One region of the Brenneria sp. L4-2C genome, then DNA from elsewhere that is predicted to be linked to it. Evidence: predicted binding sites of a transcription regulator. Region 1 holds the regulator's gene; each other region holds the start of a gene.
What was found. Region 1 encodes PurR, which represses purine synthesis genes. Its sites were predicted from a motif close to CANGCAAACGTTTGCNTG; they were not measured.
Positions count from the first base shown of each region.

Region 2: a site for PurR is predicted at 1,863-1,880, ahead of ABRZ26_RS18430 (nucleobase:cation symporter-2 family protein). Genes of this name have one in related genera too.
Region 3: a site for PurR is predicted at 1,458-1,475, ahead of cvpA (colicin V production protein). Genes of this name have one in related genera too.

Region 1 covers NZ_JBEIAC010000001.1:14,179-18,222, reverse strand. Annotated here, with positions in the region: gene ABRZ26_RS00115 (C40 family peptidase) at 206-1,054, shown strand; gene cydH (cytochrome bd-I oxidase subunit CydH) at 1,147-1,236, opposite strand; gene purR (HTH-type transcriptional repressor PurR) at 1,613-2,644, shown strand; gene cfa (cyclopropane fatty acyl phospholipid synthase) at 2,995-4,044, shown strand, end outside.
Region 2 covers NZ_JBEIAC010000015.1:21,030-25,073, forward strand. Annotated here, with positions in the region: gene ABRZ26_RS18425 (AsmA family protein) at 1-135, opposite strand, end outside; gene ABRZ26_RS18430 (nucleobase:cation symporter-2 family protein) at 421-1,809, opposite strand; gene ABRZ26_RS18435 (APC family permease) at 1,956-3,266, opposite strand; gene ABRZ26_RS18440 (carbon-nitrogen hydrolase family protein) at 3,329-4,044, opposite strand, start outside.
Region 3 covers NZ_JBEIAC010000009.1:189,930-193,973, forward strand. Annotated here, with positions in the region: gene purF (amidophosphoribosyltransferase) at 1-861, opposite strand, end outside; gene cvpA (colicin V production protein) at 883-1,383, opposite strand; gene dedD (cell division protein DedD) at 1,541-2,266, opposite strand; gene folC (bifunctional tetrahydrofolate synthase/dihydrofolate synthase) at 2,256-3,524, opposite strand; gene accD (acetyl-CoA carboxylase, carboxyltransferase subunit beta) at 3,615-4,044, opposite strand, start outside.

The DNA of each region.
Region 1 (4,044 bases):
GGGTATGCCTTTACCCTATCACAACCGACAAATGATGAAACTCACAGTAGAAATCGATGACAAATCGAGCAGGACAAAAACCCCCATTAACTTTTTTTCACTATTCTGTTCGAATAAAGAGGCCGCGCCCACTTTTTTATCATGTGGTTTTCGGGAATACTGTGCGCACTCAGTGAGTTAATAACGATGAACGACCACGGCTATCATGCGCTTGTTTATTACCCTTTTTATCCTGTTTTTCAGTAACCTATTCCTGAATATCGCCCAGGCGGCGCCGCATACGCCGAATTTACCGTCACGAAAGGCCAACGTAAACATTGAGGACGATCACAAAAAAAATCCGCAGGCGAAGAAAAATAACCAGAAAGCGTCCGGCGCGGCAAAAGTAAAAAAAACCAAAACGGATAGCGGCAAAACAAACGCCGCCACGAAAAAAGTTAAAGTCATCCACCTCGCCAGGCACAAACAGGCGCCGACCCCATCGCGCACGAAAAGCGACACGCCGGCGTTAGTCAGGAAAAATCTCAAAAAATTGCATTTGGCAAATGAAGCCCGCTATGCCTCCTCGCGCGCCAAGGTAAAAGTTGGTGTAAATGGCGACGGAACGGAAAAAGCGTTAACGCTGAGCGAAGCGCACAAGAAACGTTACCAGCATGCCAAATTGACCGCGATGAATAAGCTGATGGATCAAGTGGGTAAACCCTATCATTGGGGCGGCGCATCGCCCTTTACCGGATTCGACTGTAGCGGATTGGTTTATTATGCCTACAAGGACGTGGTAAAAATCCCCATCCCCCGCACCGCCAATGAGATGTATCATTTGCGCGACGCGGCCCCGATCAAGAAAAGCGAACTGGAAAGCGGCGATTTGGTTTTCTTCCGTATCAATAACCGCGGCGCGGCCGACCATGTCGGCGTGTATGTGGGTAACGGGAAATTCATTCAGTCGCCGCGTACCGGTTCAGATATTCGCATCAGCAAACTGAGCGAAGATTACTGGCAGGATCATTATGTCGGCGCGCGTCGCGTCGTCACCCCGCAAACCATTCGCTAAGCCGCAACGACGAAACGATCAGAAGGAAATCGGGCGCGTTTTCCGTTGAAAACGCGCCCGATCGGATGGCGAAAACGAACGCTTGGTTTCAATTAATTCAATACGGCGGCAAAACTGAATACGACAACCAGCAACAGCGCCCCAACGGTGGCCAGCAGCGAAATCTTCAGGTCGGCATCCATCGGTATCTCCTTTGCGTATAAGAATTATCAGAAGAAAATATTGACCCTCTTTAGCGCCTTGCATTCAACATCGGGCTAAAGCGGCATCTTGTATAACAATAGCCGCTGTTGCCGGGTTTGCCCGAAAAAACTGAGGGCGGCGTATCACTAATAATATAAATTACTGCTTTCACTTTTCTGTCAAATCGGACAAAATTCGCTGTTTGACGACACGCCGCGTATTGGTCGAGAAAGTCCGCCTTGCCCCTTCAGGTATAACATTCGGCATTCTCCTTCTAAAATTCTGTTTTTTTATCTGGAAAGAGAACGTTAAACGCAGGCAAACGATTAACAATATATATACGACTGTAATGAGTCGGTTAGGAGTCACTTTTACATGGCAACGATCAAAGATGTGGCAAAGCGCGCAGGCGTTTCGACCACAACCGTATCGCATGTGATAAATAAAACACGTTTCGTCGCCGAAGAAACCAAAGCCGCCGTCAGGGCCGCCATCAAAGAATTACACTATTCGCCCAGCGCCGTGGCCCGCAGTCTTAAAGTGAATAATACAAGGACTATCGGTCTGTTGGCGACCTCCAGCGAAGCGCCCTACTTTGCGGAAATCATTGAAGCCGTTGAAAACGGTTGCTACGCCAAAGGCTATACGATGATTTTGTGTAATTCGCATAACGACATCGATAAACAGCGCGCCTACCTTTCCATGCTGGCGCAAAAGCGCGTCGACGGATTGCTGGTGATGTGCGCGGAATATCCGCCCGAACTCCTTGCCATGCTGGAAGACTATCGCAGTATTCCGATGGTGGTGATGGATTGGGGACAGGCTCACAGCGATTTTACCGACACCATTATTGATAACGCGTTTGAAGGCGGTTATATGGCGGGCCGTTATCTTATCGAACGCGGTCACCGGGAAATCGGCGCCATTCATGGCATTCTTGAGCGCAATACCGGCAGCGGACGCTATCTTGGCTTTTTAAAAGCGCTGCACGACGCCGATATTCAGATTCACGATGAATGGATCGTACGGGGCGACTTTGAACCCGAATCCGGCTATAAGGCGATGCACCAGATTCTGGCGCAGAAACATCGTCCCACGGCGGTTTTCTGCGGCGGGGATATTATGGCCATGGGCGCTATCTGCGCGGCGGACGAACTGGGGCTACACGTTCCCCAGGATATCTCGGTCATTGGCTACGACAATGTTCGTCATGCCCGTTTTTTCACCCCGGCGCTGACCACCATCCACCAGCCGAAAGAACGGTTGGGACAATCGGCCTTATCGATGCTTTTGGACCGAATTACCAGTAAGCGCGAAGACGCCCAGGTTATTGAGGTTCATCCTTCGCTGATAGAACGTCGTTCCGTCGCCGATGGCCCATTCCGCGATTACCGGCGTTATTCCTGAGCACCCACGCATTTATCTGCCGCTATACCCTCTAGCCGCTACGCTGCTTCAGCCAATTTATGCTTGTACCCTGGCTGAAGCAGTCCTAAACTGATCAGCAATTCGACGACAACAACCATATTAATCTCTTTATTCACTATCCTTATATAGTGTGAGCGCATATTGGATGTGCGCGTTTATTTTAAGGATGAGTGCCTCTACGTATTTGCGTACCGGCTTTTTCTCTTCATTTTCCTCTTGTTATTCAGAGGGTAGACGATGGGTGATACCCACCGATGCCGATAATGGGTAAAAAATTGTCTATGCTTTCCTTGCAGTTTTCACCGTGAGCGGCAAGGTAGGGAGAAATTATGAGTTCATCGTGTATAGAGGATGTAGAAGGACTGGAGAGCCATGGCAACTCCTGGTTTCAAATTGTGCGTGAAATGCTGGACATGGCCGATATCAAAATCAACGGCTCCCGCCCTTTTGATATAAAGATTAAAAATCCCGATTTTTTCAAACGCGTGTTGCGTGAAGGCTCATTAGGATTGGGTGAAAGCTACATGGACGGATGGTGGGAATGCGAACGGCTGGATATGTTCTTTCACCGCATATTACGCGCCGGTCTGGATAAAAAAGTCCCCCATCATATGAAAGACATTTTGCGCGTTGCCGCCGCAAGACTGATCAATCTGCAATCCAAAAGACGCGCCTGGATTGTCGGCAAAGAGCACTACGATTTGGGCAACGACCTGTTTTCGCTGATGCTGGATCCTTACATGCAATACTCCTGCGGCTACTGGAAACAGGCGACCACTCTGGAGCAGGCGCAGGAAGACAAGCTGCAAATGATCTGCGAAAAACTCCAGTTGCAACCAGGAATGAAGCTATTGGACATTGGCTGCGGTTGGGGCGGACTATCCGAATTCGCCGCACGTCGTTATGGCGTGTCCGTCATCGGCGTCACCATTTCCAAAGAACAGCAGAAACTGGCCCAGCAACGCTGTCAGGGTCTGGACGTCGAGATTTTATTACAGGACTATCGCGATTTGGATTTGCAATTCGATCGGGTGGTGTCCGTCGGCATGTTTGAACACGTGGGTCCCAAGAATTACAAGACCTATTTTCAGGTCGTTAATAAGAACCTTAAGTCCGACGGATTATTTTTACTGCACACCATCGGCGCGCAAAAAACCGACTCTAAAGTCGATCCCTGGATTGATAAATACATATTCCCCAACGGTTGCATTCCCTCCGTCCAGCATATCGCGCGCGCCAGCGAACCCTATATGGTGATGGAAGACTGGCACAATTTCGGCGCCGATTATGATCGCACGCTGATGGCCTGGTTCGAGCGTTTCCAGCAGCATTGGCCCGCGCTTGCCGACCGTTACTCCGCGCGTTTCCGCCGGATGTTC
Region 2 (4,044 bases), on a different contig from region 1:
ATAGTCCGTGTTTTGATTCACCCAATTGCCGATCCGGCCTGAAGCCCAGGTGGTTTGCAGTAATACATACAATATGACCAGCGCCAGCAATGCCAGCAGCAGGATGGTCAGCAATAATTTCCCGAGAAATCTCATCGTGTCAGTCCATGCCAATCGTCAGGGATATCTGTTTTTATGCCGCAATTACCTTAAAGGCTCAACAGATAATGCAGTTACAGACAGTAAAAAGCGACCGGTGTTGCATCGTCGGTCGCTTTTATCCCTATACCCGTCATACTTCAAGCCGCAGGTGCGTTGGCTTTCCTCACTCACCCCGGTCACTTACTGGTGTAAGCTCCCGGGGATTCGTTGCGTCGCCGCCTTCCTGCAACTCGAATTATTTAGGGTATACATAACAGAAATTATTGACGCGGATACAAATTATTTTTCGTCGTACGGGAAAACCAGATTCAGCACAATCGCCGTAATACCGCCGGCGGCGATGCCGGAAGAGAGCAGGGTTTTTATCCAGTCCGGCGCGAATTGCAGAATCAGCGGCTGCTGTGATACGCCCAGTCCCACGGCCAGCGAGAGCGCGATAATCATGATGGCGCGGCGGTTCAGCGGTTCGCGGGACACGATACGCACGCCGGAGGCGGCGATGGTGCCGAACATGACGATGGTCGCGCCGCCCAGCACCGGCTCCGGAATGTGCTGTACGAAACCGCTGACGGCGGGGAACAAGCCCAGAATAATCAGCATCAGCGCCACAACAAAGCCGACGTAACGGCTGGCGACGCCGGTAAGCTGAATGACGCCGTTGTTTTGCCCGAAACAGGAGTTGGGAAAGGTGTTGAATACGGCGGATAAACAGGAGTTCAGGCCGTTGGCCAGCACGCCGCCTTTCAACCGTTTCATGTACAGGGGGCCGCTGACCGGTTGTTCCGAGACGTCGGAGGTCGCGGTGATATCGCCGATGGTTTCCAGCGACGTCACCATAAACACCAGCATCAGCGGGATCAGCAGGTTCCAGTCAAAGCCCAGACCGTAATACAGCGGCGTCGGCACCATGATCAAATCGCTTTGCGCCGCCGGAACGCCGTCCGGCAGCATATCCATCAGCCAGGCGCCCAGATAGCCGACGGCCATGGCGATCACCAGCGAGGCCACGCGCAGGTAAGGGTTACGCTGACGGTTGAGCAGAATAATAACCAACAGCACGATGCCGGCCAGCAACAGATTTTTCGGCGCGCCGAAGGTGTTGTTATTCATCGCCGCATAACCGCCGCCGATGGAGGTCAGGCCGACCTGAATCAGCGACAGACCGATAATCATCACCACAATCCCCGATACCAGCGGCGTGATAATCCGGCGGGCAAGGTGCAGGAAGCGGGAGAGAATGATTTCCGTACAGGAGGCGAACATCAAGGTGCCGAACAGCGCCGCCATCATGGTGGGTACATCGGCCCCGCCGTTTTTCAGCGCCAGTCCTCCCATGATCAACGGCGTAACGAAGTTAAAACTGGTTCCCTGAATGGACAGTAGCCCCGACCCCACCGGCCCCCAGGTTTTTATTTGCAGAATCGAGGCCAGACCGGAGGCGAACAGCGACATGCTGATGATATGTTGCGTATCTTGCGCCGGTAGGCCCAGCGCCTGGCAGATCAACAGCGCGGGGGTGATCACCGCGACGAACATCGCCAGCAGATGCTGGCTGGCGGCAAACAGGGTTTGCGCCAGCGGCGGCCGGTCTTCCAGACGGTAGATTAATTCGCTGCCGCGCGCAGTCGTCGGGGCGTCGACCTGAGGAATATCCGTGGTGGTAGTCATAATAATGGGCGTTCCAAAATGACAAAGAGGGCATTTTAATGATCTCTTAGATAAAAGCAAACGTTTGCCTTGCCCGGCGGCATAATGCCGAACGGGCGCCTGATGACGGTGATGTCGGTCGGTGAAAACGGAAGCGGAGAGGAGGATTAATCGCCAATTGACGCTTGTTTCAAACGTTGATACCGCTTGAGATAAATCAAACGCATAAGGCCGAGTAATAGCCAGACGCTGCCCATAATGATGGCGGTCTTATCCAGACTGATTAACAGCAACAGCGTCACCAGTACGCCCAGGCCCGGTCCGATAAGATAAAGCAATGTTGCTTTGGCGTCGCGTTGCGGATTGCGCACATAGTAGTGAAATATCACCGACAGGTTTACCAATGAAAACGTGAGGAAAGCGCCGAAGTTAATAAAGGAGGTCGAGGTGGTGATATCCATCCCCAGGGCGAGAAGCGCAACCAGTGAACAGAGCAAAATCGCATTGGTAGGGGTAGTGAAGCGCCCCAGTTTGCCCAGCCCAATTGATAGCACGCCATCAATGCCGAGGGTATAAATCAGCCGGCTGGCGCTAGCCTGCGCGGCGATACCGGAAGCGAATTGACCGAACACCAATCCGAACATGAACAGGGTGACAAAAATATCGCCGCCGATATTCCGTGCAATTTCGAAGGCCGCAGAGTCGCTGTTCTGAAATAACGCGCCGGGATGCGCCAATTGTACGCACCAGGCAACCAGGATAAATAGGGCGCCCCCCAGCAGCGTAATGAACATGATGGCTTTGGGGATGCTACGTTTGGCATCAATGGTTTCCGCCGCCAGCGTGGTAATGGCGTCAAAGCCCAGGAAGGAGTAACAGGCGACGGCGGCGCCAGCCATCATCATAGGCAGCAGATTGTCTCGATCGCTGAAAAAGGGCTGTAGCGTCCAGAACGGGCGGGAAGCATCGCCCCATATATAATGTATCGCCAGTGCGACAAATGCGGCCAGGACGGCTAGCTGTAGCAGCAGCATCAGACTGTTGACGGCGCTTGCGATCTTTAATCCGACAATATTGATGACCGAGGTAACGGCAATGAAGGCCAGGAGCCAGATATATTGCGGGATGGCTGGGAACGCCGCCGAGAGATAGACTGCGCCGATTAACCAAATAACCATCGGTAGAAACAGATAGTCCAGCAGGATTGCCCAGCCGGCGATAAATCCCATATCGCTGTTGATTGCTTTACTCACATAGACATAGGCCGAACCGCTCACCGGAAAGGCGGAGGCCATTTTGCTGTAACTGTAGGAAGTGAACAGCATGACCGTTAGGGCCAGCACATAGGCGCCGGCCGCATGTCCGTCGGTGAGTTGAGCAAGAACGCCGAATGTCCCCAGAACGATAATCGGCGTCATGTAGGCGAGCCCGAATAGTATCAGGTGGCCGGTGGTAAGGATCTTCTTGAATGCTGGCATAGCGAATACTCCTGTTGAAAGATACCTGGCGTTGCGAAGGGGAGCGGCAATGGTTCGATGGCTTATAACAGCCACCAGCGTTGTCCATCGGGTTGATTTTCCACTTTTTCCGGCAGGATCAGCCGTCGATCCCGAAGGTAGTCATATTGGCGACGAATTTGAGGGGGCAGGGAGAAATCCAGCGTGACTTTCAGGGTTCCTTCTCCGCGGCCCAACTGCCCCATCAAGCGACCGTTAGGGTCTATCACCGCGCTTTCGCCGGCAAACCGGCAGCCGGCGCCTTCGCCGCAGCGGTTCGTCATCGCAAAAAAAAGCTGATTTTCAAATGCCCTGGCATGGGCCGAATAGCGATGTACCGGGCCATATGGATCCATATTGCCGTTAGTGACAACAATCAAATCGCATCCCATTGCCGCCAATGCCCGGGCCGTTTCTGGAAATTCGATGTCGTAGCAAATCAGCATGCCGATTCGTTTGCCCCGCCATAATCCGCACACCAGGCGATCGCCCGCGTCTACCAAGGCGCGTTCACTGAACCACAGATGTGTTTTACGGTAATACCAGGCAAGACCGCTTTCCGGCGTGATGAACAATGTGGTGTTGAATACGCTGTCGCCTTCCTGCTCCAGCATTCCGATAGCGATGGCAATATCATGTTGCCGGCTGGCGTCGATCAGCGCGGCGACTTCAGGCCCGTCACGCATCAGCGCGCGATCTCTGATATGGCCTTCTTCGGCGAAGCCCGTTAGAAAGGTTTCAGGAAAGATGGCCAACTCGG
Region 3 (4,044 bases), on a different contig from region 1:
TATCTTCTCGCCTAATTTCTGGCCCATGCGCACGCGCGCGCTGTACACGGAAATTTTATCGATAAACGAGTCGGGGCGCGCGAAGTAAACGTATTCGAACAGGCAGGGGTTGCTCTTCGGGTTTTCGGCGCACTGGCGGGTAAACAACTGCCCTTTCTCCGTGATGTAAATCGCCTCTCCCGGCGCCACGTCACGCAGAAATTCAAAGCCCAGCGTATCCAGCGCCACGCTTTCCGACGCCACCATATATTCGCAGCGGCCGTCTTCCAGATCGCGTTTACCGATAACCAGAGGACGAATACCGTTCGGATCGCGAAAAGCCACCATGCCATGACCGATAATCATGCTCACGCACGCATAAGCGCCGCGGATTTGCTGGTGCGTCGCGGCGACTGCCGCAAAGATGTTATCCGCTTCCAGCGGGTAGTGCTGAAAACGATCCAACTCTCTGGCAAAGATATTCAGCAGAATTTCAGAATCCGACGTGGTATTCACATGACGACGCTCCTGCTCAAACAGCTTTTTGCGCAGTTCGTGAGCGTTAGTCAGGTTACCGTTATGCGCCAGCGTAATGCCGAACGGCGAGTTAACGTAGAAGGGCTGCGCTTCCGAAGCGCTGGAACTGCCCGCGGTAGGATAACGCACATGCCCGATGCCCATGTTGCCTTGTAAACGTTGCATGTGCCGTGCTTCAAACACATCCTTCACCAGGCCGTTGGCCTTGCGCAGGCGAAAACAGTTCAAGGCATCAATGGTGACGATGCCTGCGGCATCCTGCCCACGGTGCTGCAACACCGTTAACGCGTCATAAATCGACTGGTTGACCGGTGTAAAACCGGCGATACCGACAATACCGCACATGGTGTCTTTTCCTCATCAGCGCTACCGCAACGAGATATGCTGCGGCAAGAAACTTGACGTGCTTTGCAGGTAGTCAAAAAACCACCTGATAATGTAACTGAACTGCGGTATCAACTGGGACTGCTTCCAGTCAGCACTCTGTGAAAAACCGGTGAAGGTATCCAGAAAGAATAGCAGCGCAGAAACAATCAGCACACCGCGCAGCGCACCGAAACAAATGCCCAATACGCGGTCGGTGCCCGAGAGTCCGGTACGTTCAACCAGTGAACCAATCACATAGTTGACGATAGCTCCCACAATCAATGTCGCAATAAACAGAATGGCGATGGCAATCCCATTACGTACCAGTTCGTCGTCAAAACGGGTGAAATACCCGGCGAGGTAAACATAGTAGTGACTGGCGATAAAAAACGCGCATCCCCAGGTTACCAGCGATAACGCTTCGCGTATAAACCCCCGGATAAGGCTAACCAACGCCGAAAATCCGATGATGCCAATAATGACGTAATCAACCCAAATCATCAGTTATCCTAATAATGAACGATGCTGACCGTCAGGTCGCCGCGTCATCCTGTTCGCGGCGCATTCTAACAGAAAAAGAAAACGTTTGCGTAGCGTATTTCCGCCGATTTGATTAATCGGAAATCAAACAAAAAAAGCCAACCGGCGCGTCAATCCCTTAGCGCACGCTATACGATTTTACCTGACCGTTCAGACCGCTAATCTGATGAAGTTCCGCCAGCGAAGACTGCAATTTCTGCCTTGACGCATCCGGACCGACATAAATTCGGGTAATCTGCCCCTGAACCGGGGTCGCCGGCAGGGTATATGCCCGATAGCCGGAAAGCCGCAGTTTTGCGACGATCTCATTAACCTTGTCCGCATTTTTCAGCGCGCCAAGCTGTACGACATAAGCCTGTCCGACCGGCGCCTGTTCCGTCGGTTTGCTGTCAGGTTTCGTCTCGGGCTTCACTTCCGGTTTCGGCTCCGGTTTGGGTTCCGGTTTGGGCTTGGCTTCCGGTTTCGTCTGCGGTTTGACTTCAGCCGGTTTTTGCGCCGGACGTTCAACCACGGCGGGCGGCGCCGTCACCGTTGCGGGGGCATGGGTTGCGGGCGGCGGACTTTCCGGTTTAACCTCTGCGCCGTTATTTCCCGGCCCGCTTTCATCCGCGTTACCGTTCATCGCCGCCTCGGCGCCCTCCGGCGGCTGGCTGGGCAAAGATTGAGTCAGCGCGGGCAATGAATCCATTTCATTGCTTTCCTCCGATGACGGCACCAGCGGGATCGCCGCGAACTCATCTTCATAGTGTTTTTTCTTACCATCCAACAGGCCGGGCAACACGATAACGCCCAGCGCGACCAGAATGATGGTACCCACCAGCCGATTCTGAAATTTACTCGCCATACGCACTCCCCTCATCCAGCGCTTCCATAACATGCGCTACCGTATGAAAAGATCCGCAGACAATAACGGTATCCTGTGTCGCCGACTCCGCCATTGCCTGTCGCCAGGCACTCGCCACATCGGAATATTGCCGACACGCGTCCAGATGTTCGGCCAGTTGCCGCGCCGTCGCCCCGCGCGGGCCTTCCAGCGGCGCGCAGTACCATTCGTCGACCAGTGGTTTTAACTGGCTCAACGTACCGCCGATATCTTTATCCGCCAGCATTCCCACCACCGCGCGCACTTTCCCGCTTTTCGGCAGCATGGCCAGCCTGCTAGCCAGATAAGCGGCGGCATGAGGATTATGGGCGACGTCCAGAATCAGCCGCGGATCCTCGCCGACGATCTGGAAACGGCCGGGCAGCGTCGCCAGACGTAGTCCCTGACGAATAGCCCCTTCATTCACGTTCAGGGGCGAGGCGTTCAATGCGGCCAATGCCGTCGCCGCATTGGCTAACGGCACATTCGGCATCGGCAGATCGGACAATTCGCGTTGTTTATTCTGCCAATTCCATCCGTCGCGCTGAATGGAGAAATCCCAGTCCCGGCCGCGCCGTAATAACACGGCGCCTTTTTCACCGGCGACGTCCGCAATCGACCCCGGCATATCGGGTTCGCCGACGACCGCCGGTCTGCCCTGGCGGAATACGCCGGCTTTCTCTCTTCCGATACTGTCCCTGTCGCTGCCCAACCAGTCGGTATGGTCCAGCGCGATGCTGGTCACCACGGCGACATCCGCATCGACAATATTGGTCGCATCAAGACGGCCGCCTAAACCGACCTCCAGAATAACGACGTCCAAATCGGCCTGTTTAAACATCTGCAAGGCCGCCAGCGTGCCGAATTCGAAGTAGGTCAGTGAAACATCGCCCCTTCCGGCTTCGATATCCGCGAACGCCTGGCTGTGCATCGATTCAGGCAACGCCGCCCCCTGCACTCTCACCCGTTCGGTATAACGCAGCAGGTGCGGAGAACTGTATACGCCCACCCGCAATCCGGCGGCCAACAGTATGGATTCCAGCGTACAGCAGGTGGTGCCCTTGCCATTGGTTCCTGCGACGGTAAAAACCACCCCGGCGGGCTGTAGCAATTGAAGATTCTCAGCAACCTGCTTGACGCGCGTCAGGCCCAAATCGATGGCCTGGCCGTGCAGGTGCTCAAGATAATTAAGCCACGTGGCCAAAGGCGACGTGGCTTGGGGTATTTGAAGATTATCCATGAGTCCCGTTCACTGGCTTACGGTTCATTTTATACGGGAAGCATAAATTCTGCTCGGCGCAGCGCCCATGCTTCCCGTTCATCGGTTCAACTACGCTTCGTCCTGCGATTCGGCGGCGTCATCCTGATGATGTTCCACCACCTCGTTGCTCGGTTCCGGGTAGTTGGTCAACTTGGCGAGGATCGTCGCCAGTTTATAACGCATTTCCGGACGGCGGACGATCATGTCGATAGCGCCCTTCTCAATCAGGAATTCACTGCGCTGGAAGCCCGGCGGCAGTTTTTCACGCACCGTCTGCTCAATCACCCGCGGCCCGGCAAAGCCGATCAGCGCTTTGGGTTCGGCGATATTCAGATCGCCCAGCATCGCCAGACTGGCGGAAACGCCGCCCATGGTCGGATCGGTCAGTACGGAAATATAAGGCAAACCGCGGTCGCGCATTTTTGCCAACGCCGCGCTGGTTTTAGCCATCTGCATCAGCGACATCAGCGCTTCCTGCATACGGGCGCCGCCGCTGGCG